3 regions of the Viridibacillus sp. FSL E2-0187 genome follow, and region 1 is predicted to be linked to each of the others. Evidence: a T-box and tRNA genes for the amino acid it is inferred to sense, from the RefSeq annotation. Region 1 holds a T-box; the other regions hold tRNA genes.

Region 1 (3,342 bases):
AAGCTAAGCAAATACAAAAGAAACTAAACGTAAACATAAAAATTATTGATGTCGCACAAATAGATGAAGCGGTTCTGCTGATTAATGAATTAAACGGTAAAAGTAAATGAACAATATAAATAAGACACCGTACATTGATACTTTTAAACAATGTATGGTGCCTTATATGTAACTACAATAATTATGCTGAGAAAGCTTCAAATGAATATCTAATTTTCATTTATGTAACGATGCAGCCTATGGTTGATTGTCTAATAAAAACCAATTTAATAGGGGTAAAACTACTATCAAAATTAATATGATCATTATCCAAATTACAGTATTTCTTTTCATTCCATTATCACCTCTTAAATATTTAAACTAATAAATCAATTAATTAATTTGTAACTATTCTATTACTATCCTATCTATAAACTATATAATATTTACTTAATAATACAATTAAGATACGATAAATAAAATTATGTAATTAGAAAGAAGGTGCCAAATGGAAGTTATCGGGATTGTAATTATTTGTGCAGTTTTTGCTGTATTTGAAGCTGTAAGAAGATTAAATAATAATGTTCTAGAGCAAACAGAAGAAATTAAAAAATTACGTGATGAGCTAAAAGAATATAATAAACAGCTATAAACCAGATTTAGATTTCTTTTATGCGAAGTTTCCTTCTTTATCTTATTTACTTTGAATACCCAATAGTAACTTAAGGGAGTTTCGCTTCTTTTTCATCTTCTTTAAACCTTCTTTGGAATCCATGATTACTACCGTTTTAAATAACCAAATTCGAAGATAAAACGATTCAAAAATAATCGGTCCTTTTATCCCCCGTTCCTCAAATTCAGAACCTTCCTCTAATTCCGTCTCTGTTCTAACAATCCATGTATTGCCAATTCCTATTTCAATAAATTTCATTTTTGATCACCGCTTCGCTTTTGTTTATCACTTAATGTAAATGTTATTTATAGTCTTACTATCGTACAAAAAATAGATTGGTAAAATTAATAGTAACATTTCAAAATTAAAAATTGAATTCACAAAATGACAAAAACCACTAAAATCTACTTTGATTTTCCTTTATCAGTCCAAAAATGAGTGTTTTATGCAATGAAAATTCAATAAGAAAACACTCTTTAAAGCCTTATATATCAATGGTTAACAAGTTTTTAAATACTAATTCTATTTGCTGTGAGCGTTCGCGAAAAATAGATTTGTGTATCTTTGTGTTCTAAAACGCTATATTGAATTCAATCTTTCTACTACATTAAGTAATTTATTTATAGATTATTTTGAATATATTATATCCTTTTCATATTACACTATTTTCAGTTGCCTAATTCTACAAAACGTCCGTTCATTTTTGAATTATTAAATTTCTACATTCTCTAAACTCTAAATGCCTAGGTTCTACACCTATAAATTAGTAACATCCCTCACTTTCTTTCATTCCTTTTAAAATAAAAATACCTACATTAATTATTTGACAATTTTTTTCTGTTCTGTTACGATAATTTTCAATAAAAGCATACAAATTCGTTGATGAGAAAGAGTAGCGTTACATCTTATTCCCTAGAGAGCTGACAGATCGGTGCAAGTCAGTGTTTAAGTGTAATGTGAAGATCCTCTCTGAGAAGATAGTCTGAAGATTTAGTAGGTCTATCCGGGTGTCCGCCGTTAAAAGGAACACGTATGATTGTACGTTGCTGAGTGCTATTGAGCGGTTTTCAATAGAATTAGGGTGGTATCGCGGTTAACCCCGTCCCTTACTTGGGACGGGGTTTTTTGTATGTTTTTATATAATTTAGTATTGGAGCGATATCAATGAATTCGAATGAAATTAAAGAAAATACAGTACAGCGTGAACAACGCATTCGTAACATGTGGACAGAAAAAGATACTTTTCAAGCTTCTGTTGATGCAAGAGAAGGACGCACACCGTTTGTTTTTTACGAAGGTCCACCAACTGCAAACGGGCTACCCCATGTAGGCCATGCATTTGGCAGAACGATTAAAGATGTTGTGGCACGTTATAAAACGATGCAAGGATTCCAAGTAGAAAGAAAAGCAGGCTGGGATACACACGGTCTTCCTGTAGAACTTGGTGTTGAAAAGCAACTAGGTATTTCAGGTAAACAAGAGATTGAACGGTATGGTATTGAGCCATTTATCAACAAATGTAAGGAAAGTGTCTTCACTTACGAGAAGAAATGGCGTTCGTTTACTGAAGAATTAGGTTATTGGGTTGATATGGATGATCCTTATATGACATTAAGCAATGACTATATCGAAAGTGTATGGAACATCTTGAGTAAAGTGCATAAAGACAATTTGTTATATAAAGGACATCGTGTATCACCTTACTGCCCTAGCTGCCAAACATCATTAAGTTCTCATGAGGTCGCACAAGGTTATAAAGATGTGAAAGATTTATCTGCTACTGTGAAATTTAAATTAGCTGATAAAGAAAATGAATTCTTCTTAGGTTGGACGACAACACCTTGGACTTTACCTGCTAATGTAGCACTTGCTATGAATTCAGAGCTAACGTATGTAAGGGTTCAAAAAGGATCAGAGATCTTTATTGTCGCTAAATCATTAGCTGAAAAAGTAATGGGTGGAGATGTTGAAGTTCTAAGTGAGCACAAAGGACATGAATTTGAAGGCGTATGTTATTTACCTCCATTCAATTATGTAACTGTCGAAAAAGGACATATCGTTGTATTAGCTGAATACGTAACGGAGAGCAGTGGTACCGGTATCGTTCATATCGCACCAGCTTACGGTGAAGATGACTATAAAACTATTCAACAAAATGGCTTATCTTTTGTGAATGTGGTTGACTTGCAAGGTCGTTACACAGCAGAGGTAGTTGATCTTGAAGGCAAATTTGTGAAAGACTGTGACGTAGATATTATTAAAATGCTGTCTGAAAAAGGTCTACTCTTTAGCAAAGAAAAGTATGAGCATAGCTACCCACACTGCTGGCGTTGTGATTCACCACTTCTTTACTATGCTACAGATAGCTGGTTTATCAATATGTCGTCACTAAAAGACCAAATGCTTGCGAATAACGAAACCATCACTTGGTATCCTGAGCACATCAAAAACGGACGTTTCGGAAACTTCCTTGAAAACCTTGTAGATTGGAATATTAGCCGAAACCGCTACTGGGGTACTCCATTAAATGTATGGATCTGTGATGATTGTGGCTATGAAGTAGCACCTGGTAGCATTGATGAATTAAAAGAAATCGCTACAACTAATTTGGATGATGGTATAGAGCTTCACAAACCATATATTGATGATGTCCAATGCGCTTGCCCTAAATGTCATGGCCAGATGGAAAG
Region 2 (3,342 bases), 1.7 Mb from region 1:
CAAAGGAATTGACGGGGGCCCGCACAAGCGGTGGAGCATGTGGTTTAATTCGAAGCAACGCGAAGAACCTTACCAGGTCTTGACATCCCAATGACCGCTCTAGAGATAGAGTTTTCCCTTCGGGGACATTGGTGACAGGTGGTGCATGGTTGTCGTCAGCTCGTGTCGTGAGATGTTGGGTTAAGTCCCGCAACGAGCGCAACCCTTGATCTTAGTTGCCATCATTTAGTTGGGCACTCTAAGGTGACTGCCGGTGACAAACCGGAGGAAGGTGGGGATGACGTCAAATCATCATGCCCCTTATGACCTGGGCTACACACGTGCTACAATGGACGATACAAAGAGTCGCTAACTCGCGAGGGTATGCTAATCTCATAAAATCGTTCTCAGTTCGGATTGTAGGCTGCAACTCGCCTACATGAAGCCGGAATCGCTAGTAATCGTGGATCAGCATGCCACGGTGAATACGTTCCCGGGCCTTGTACACACCGCCCGTCACACCACGAGAGTTTGTAACACCCGAAGTCGGTGAGGTAACCTTTATGGGGCCAGCCGCCGAAGGTGGGATAGATGATTGGGGTGAAGTCGTAACAAGGTAGCCGTATCGGAAGGTGCGGCTGGATCACCTCCTTTCTAAGGATAATTACGGAAACAGATCTTGGATCTGTCGATTAACGTCTTGCGTTCAGTTTTGAAGGTTTATAAAAACCTTATATTTTTCCGAAAAAGGGGCCTATAGCTCAGCTGGTTAGAGCGCACGCCTGATAAGCGTGAGGTCGATGGTTCGAGTCCATTTAGGCCCACCATTTTTCTTTTTTGGGGCCTTAGCTCAGCTGGGAGAGCGCCTGCCTTGCACGCAGGAGGTCAGCGGTTCGATCCCGCTAGGCTCCACCAATATTGTTCTTTGAAAACTGGATAAAACGACATTGAAGCAAATTAAGTAACACATTTTTTATTATTAAGTTTTTTAGGCTTAATAACTAACTTTTAGGTTAAGTTATTAAGGGCGCATGGCGGATGCCTTGGCACTAGGAGCCGAAGAAGGACGGCACTAACACCGATATGCTTCGGGGAGCTGTAAGTGAGCTTTGATCCGGAGATTTCCGAATGGGGGAACCCACTGTTCGTAATGGAGCAGTATCTTGACGTGAATACATAGCGTCTTGATGGCAGACCCAGGGAACTGAAACATCTAAGTACCTGGAGGAAGAGAAAGAAAAATCGATTCCCTGAGTAGCGGCGAGCGAAACGGGAATAGCCCAAACCAAGAGGCTTGCCTCTTGGGGTTGTAGGACACTCTATATGGAGTTACAAAGGAATGAGTTAAACGAAGCGGTCTGGAAAGGCCCGCCAGAGCAGGTAACAGCCCTGTAGTTGAAAGTTCATTCTCTCTTGAGTGTATCCTGAGTACGGCGGAACACGTGAAATTCCGTCGGAATCTGGGAGGACCATCTCCCAAGGCTAAATACTACCTAGTGACCGATAGTGAACCAGTACCGTGAGGGAAAGGTGAAAAGCACCCCGGAAGGGGAGTGAAATAGATCCTGAAACCATGTGCCTACAAGTAGTTAGAGCCCGTTAATGGGTGATAGCGTGCCTTTTGTAGAATGAACCGGCGAGTTACGATTACATGCGAGGTTAAGTTTTAGAAGACGGAGCCGTAGCGAAAGCGAGTCTGAATAGGGCGAATGAGTATGTGGTTGTAGACCCGAAACCAGGTGATCTACCCATGTCCAGGGTGAAGGTAAGGTAACACTTACTGGAGGCCCGAACCCACGTACGTTGAAAAGTGCGGGGATGAGGTGTGGGTAGCGGAGAAATTCCAATCGAACCTGGAGATAGCTGGTTCTCTCCGAAATAGCTTTAGGGCTAGCCTCGTGATAGAGAATCCTGGAGGTAGAGCACTGTTTGAACTAGGGGTCCATCCCGGATTACCGAATTCAGACAAACTCCGAATGCCAGTGATTTATGCACGGGAGTCAGACTGCGAGTGATAAGATCCGTAGTCAAAAGGGAAACAGCCCAGACCACCAGCTAAGGTCCCAAAGTAATTGTTAAGTGGAAAAGGATGTGACGTTGCTTAGACAACCAGGATGTTGGCTCAGAAGCAGCCATCATTTAAAGAGTGCGTAATAGCTCACTGGTCGAGTGACGCTGCGCCGAAAATGTATCGGGGCTAAACAATTCACCGAAGCTGTGGATGGACATCTTAGATGTCCGTGGTAGGAGAGCGTTCTAAGTGCTGTGAAGTCAGACCGGAAGGACTGGTGGAGCGCTTAGAAGTGAGAATGCCGGTATGAGTAGCGAAAGACGGGTGAGAATCCCGTCCACCGAATGACTAAGGTTTCCTGAGGAAGGCTCGTCCGCTCAGGGTTAGTCGGGACCTAAGCCGAGGCCGATAGGCGTAGGCGATGGACAACAGGTTGATATTCCTGTACCACCTATTTACCATTTGAGCAATGGGGGGACGCAGTAGGATAGGGTAAGCATGCTGTTGGTTATGCATGTTCAAGCAGTGAGGCGTGAAATGAGGCAAATCCCATTTCTATAACGTTGAGCTGTGATGACGAGGACGTATGTCCGGAGTTCCTGATTTCACACTGCCAAGAAAAGCCTCTAGCGAGGTAAAAGGTGCCCGTACCGCAAACCGACACAGGTAGTCGAGGAGAGAATCCTAAGGTGTGCGAGAGAACTCTCGTTAAGGAACTCGGCAAAATGACCCCGTAACTTCGGGAGAAGGGGTGCTCTAGTAGGGTGAAAGCCCGAGAGAGCCGCAGTGAATAGGCCCAGGCGACTGTTTAGCAAAAACACAGGTCTCTGCAAAACCGTAAGGTGACGTATAGGGGCTGACGCCTGCCCGGTGCTGGAAGGTTAAGAGGAGTGCTTAGCGCAAGCGAAGGTGCGAATTGAAGCCCCAGTAAACGGCGGCCGTAACTATAACGGTCCTAAGGTAGCGAAATTCCTTGTCGGGTAAGTTCCGACCCGCACGAAAGGCGTAACGATCTGGGCACTGTCTCAACGAGAGACTCGGTGAAATTATAGTACCTGTGAAGATGCAGGTTACCCGCGACAGGACGGAAAGACCCCGTGGAGCTTTACTGTAGCCTGATATTGAATTTTGATACATCTTGTACAGGATAGGTAGGAGCCAGAGATTCCGGAGCGCCAGCTTCGGAGGAGGCGTTGGTGGGATACTACCCTAGATGTATTGAACTTCTAACCCATGCCCCTTAGCGGGGTAGGAGACAGTGTCAGGCGGGCAGTTTGACTGGGGCGGTCGCCTCCTAAAGAGTAACGGAGGCGCCCAAAGGTTCCCTCAGAATGGTTGGAAATCATTCGTAG
Region 3 (3,342 bases), on a different contig from region 1:
CCTCCAGGATTCTCTATCACGAGGCTAGCCCTAAAGCTATTTCGGAGAGAACCAGCTATCTCCAGGTTCGATTGGAATTTCTCCGCTACCCACACCTCATCCCCGCACTTTTCAACGTACGTGGGTTCGGGCCTCCAGTAAGTGTTACCTTACCTTCACCCTGGACATGGGTAGATCACCTGGTTTCGGGTCTACAACCACATACTCATTCGCCCTATTCAGACTCGCTTTCGCTACGGCTCCGTCTTCTAAAACTTAACCTCGCATGTAATCGTAACTCGCCGGTTCATTCTACAAAAGGCACGCTATCACCCATTAACGGGCTCTAACTACTTGTAGGCACATGGTTTCAGGATCTATTTCACTCCCCTTCCGGGGTGCTTTTCACCTTTCCCTCACGGTACTGGTTCACTATCGGTCACTAGGTAGTATTTAGCCTTGGGAGATGGTCCTCCCAGATTCCGACGGAATTTCACGTGTTCCGCCGTACTCAGGATACACTCAAGAGAGAATGAACTTTCAACTACAGGGCTGTTACCTGCTCTGGCGGGCCTTTCCAGACCGCTTCGTTTAACTCATTCCTTTGTAACTCCATATAGAGTGTCCTACAACCCCAAGAGGCAAGCCTCTTGGTTTGGGCTATTCCCGTTTCGCTCGCCGCTACTCAGGGAATCGATTTTTCTTTCTCTTCCTCCAGGTACTTAGATGTTTCAGTTCCCTGGGTCTGCCATCAAGACGCTATGTATTCACGTCAAGATACTGCTCCATTACGAACAGTGGGTTCCCCCATTCGGAAATCTCCGGATCAAAGCTCACTTACAGCTCCCCGAAGCATATCGGTGTTAGTGCCGTCCTTCTTCGGCTCCTAGTGCCAAGGCATCCGCCATGCGCCCTTAATAACTTAACCTAAAAGTTAGTTATTAAGCCTAAAAAACTTAATAATAAAAAATGTGTTACTTAATTTGCTTCAATGTCGTTTTATCCAGTTTTCAAAGAACAATATTGGTGGAGCCTAGCGGGATCGAACCGCTGACCTCCTGCGTGCAAGGCAGGCGCTCTCCCAGCTGAGCTAAGGCCCCAAAAAAGAAAAATGGTGGGCCTAAATGGACTCGAACCATCGACCTCACGCTTATCAGGCGTGCGCTCTAACCAGCTGAGCTATAGGCCCCTTTTTCGGAAAAATATAAGGTTTTTATAAACCTTCAAAACTGAACGCAAGACGTTAATCGACAGATCCAAGATCTGTTTCCGTAATTATCCTTAGAAAGGAGGTGATCCAGCCGCACCTTCCGATACGGCTACCTTGTTACGACTTCACCCCAATCATCTATCCCACCTTCGGCGGCTGGCCCCATAAAGGTTACCTCACCGACTTCGGGTGTTACAAACTCTCGTGGTGTGACGGGCGGTGTGTACAAGGCCCGGGAACGTATTCACCGTGGCATGCTGATCCACGATTACTAGCGATTCCGGCTTCATGTAGGCGAGTTGCAGCCTACAATCCGAACTGAGAACGATTTTATGAGATTAGCATACCCTCGCGAGTTAGCGACTCTTTGTATCGTCCATTGTAGCACGTGTGTAGCCCAGGTCATAAGGGGCATGATGATTTGACGTCATCCCCACCTTCCTCCGGTTTGTCACCGGCAGTCACCTTAGAGTGCCCAACTAAATGATGGCAACTAAGATCAAGGGTTGCGCTCGTTGCGGGACTTAACCCAACATCTCACGACACGAGCTGACGACAACCATGCACCACCTGTCACCAATGTCCCCGAAGGGAAAACTCTATCTCTAGAGCGGTCATTGGGATGTCAAGACCTGGTAAGGTTCTTCGCGTTGCTTCGAATTAAACCACATGCTCCACCGCTTGTGCGGGCCCCCGTCAATTCCTTTGAGTTTCAACCTTGCGGCCGTACTCCCCAGGCGGAGTGCTTAATGCGTTAGCTGCAGCACTAAGGGGCGGAAACCCCCTAACACTTAGCACTCATCGTTTACGGCGTGGACTACCAGGGTATCTAATCCTGTTTGCTCCCCACGCTTTCGCGCCTCAGTGTCAGTTACAGACCAGAAAGTCGCCTTCGCCACTGGTGTTCCTCCAAATCTCTACGCATTTCACCGCTACACTTGGAATTCCACTTTCCTCTTCTGCACTCAAGTCTCCCAGTTTCCAATGACCCTCCACGGTTGAGCCGTGGGCTTTCACATCAGACTTAAGAAACCACCTGCGCGCGCTTTACGCCCAATAAATCCGGACAACGCTTGCCACCTACGTATTACCGCGGCTGCTGGCACGTAGTTAGCCGTGGCTTTCTAATAAGGTACCGTCAAGGTACGTTCAGTTACTAACGTACTTGTTCTTCCCTTACAACAGAGTTTTACGATCCGAAAACCTTCATCACTCACGCGGCGTTGCTCCATCAGACTTTCGTCCATTGTGGAAGATTCCCTACTGCTGCCTCCCGTAGGAGTTTGGGCCGTGTCTCAGTCCCAATGTGGCCGATCACCCTCTCAGGTCGGCTATGCATCGTTGCCTTGGTAGGCCATTACCCCACCAACTAGCTAATGCACCGCGGGCCCATCTAGTAGTGACAGCCGAAACCGCCTTTCAGCATTTTGCCATGTGACAAAATGGATTATTCGGTATTAGCCCCGGTTTCCCGGAGTTATCCCAATCTACTAGGTAGGTTGCCCACGTGTTACTCACCCGTCCGCCGCTAAATCAGAAGAAGCAAGCTTCTTCATCATTCGCTCGACTTGCATGTATTAGGCACGCCGCCAGCGTTCGTCCTGAGCCAGGATCAAACTCTCCATAAAAGTAGTTTGAAAGCTCATTAGCTTTGCTAGCGTATCATCCAAAGATGATATCTATTTTTGTTTTGATCCACCAACAGAGTTGATGTTCAAAAACATTTATTGATTAACGTCTTGCATGTTCAGTTTTCAAGGTTCATAAGATATATATGGTGGAGCCTAGCGGGATCGAACCGCTGACCTCCTGCGTGCAAGGCAGGCGCTCTCCCAGCTGAGCTAAGGCCCCGTGTGGGTATAAGTAATAATGGTCGGGAAGACAGGATTCGAACCTGCGACCCCTTGGTCCCAAACCAAGTGCTCTACCAAGCTGAGCTACTTCCCGTTAATGGCGCGCCCGGCAGAAGTCGAATCCACAACCTTCTGATCCGTAGTCAGACGCTCTATCCAATTGAGCTACGGGCGCATATATTATCACTTGTATTAAATTAAAAGAAATGGTGCCGAGGACCGGAATCGAACCGGTACGGTAGTCACCTACCGCAGGATTTTAAGTCCTGTGCGTCTGCCAGTTCCGCCACCCCGGCATAT

Evidence for each region. A T-box is a leader RNA that pairs with one kind of tRNA and senses whether it is charged. The one in region 1 lies ahead of ileS (isoleucine--tRNA ligase), so its partner is inferred to be a tRNA-Ile.
Region 2: it has a tRNA-Ile gene. The T-box ahead of ileS (isoleucine--tRNA ligase) is inferred to sense a tRNA for this amino acid. The anticodon was not compared.
Region 3: it has a tRNA-Ile gene. The T-box ahead of ileS (isoleucine--tRNA ligase) is inferred to sense a tRNA for this amino acid. The anticodon was not compared.

Annotation. Positions count from the first base shown of each region.
Region 1 covers NZ_JBBOVG010000001.1:1,934,156-1,937,497, reverse strand. Annotated here, with positions in the region: gene MHH85_RS09370 (S16 family serine protease) at 1-110, shown strand, start outside; gene MHH85_RS09365 (hypothetical protein) at 488-631, shown strand; gene MHH85_RS09360 (DUF3977 family protein) at 674-910, opposite strand; T-box leader at 1,523-1,762, shown strand; gene ileS (isoleucine--tRNA ligase) at 1,832-3,342, shown strand, end outside.
Region 2 covers NZ_JBBOVG010000001.1:190,925-194,266, forward strand. Annotated here, with positions in the region: rRNA gene MHH85_RS00800 (16S ribosomal RNA) at 1-633, shown strand, start outside; tRNA gene MHH85_RS00805 (tRNA-Ile) at 730-806, shown strand; tRNA gene MHH85_RS00810 (tRNA-Ala) at 819-894, shown strand; rRNA gene MHH85_RS00815 (23S ribosomal RNA) at 991-3,342, shown strand, end outside.
Region 3 covers NZ_JBBOVG010000002.1:296,298-299,639, reverse strand. Annotated here, with positions in the region: rRNA gene MHH85_RS20635 (23S ribosomal RNA) at 1-907, opposite strand, end outside; tRNA gene MHH85_RS20630 (tRNA-Ala) at 1,004-1,079, opposite strand; tRNA gene MHH85_RS20625 (tRNA-Ile) at 1,092-1,168, opposite strand; rRNA gene MHH85_RS20620 (16S ribosomal RNA) at 1,265-2,817, opposite strand; tRNA gene MHH85_RS20615 (tRNA-Ala) at 2,965-3,040, opposite strand; tRNA gene MHH85_RS20610 (tRNA-Pro) at 3,060-3,136, opposite strand; tRNA gene MHH85_RS20605 (tRNA-Arg) at 3,141-3,217, opposite strand; tRNA gene MHH85_RS20600 (tRNA-Leu) at 3,250-3,338, opposite strand.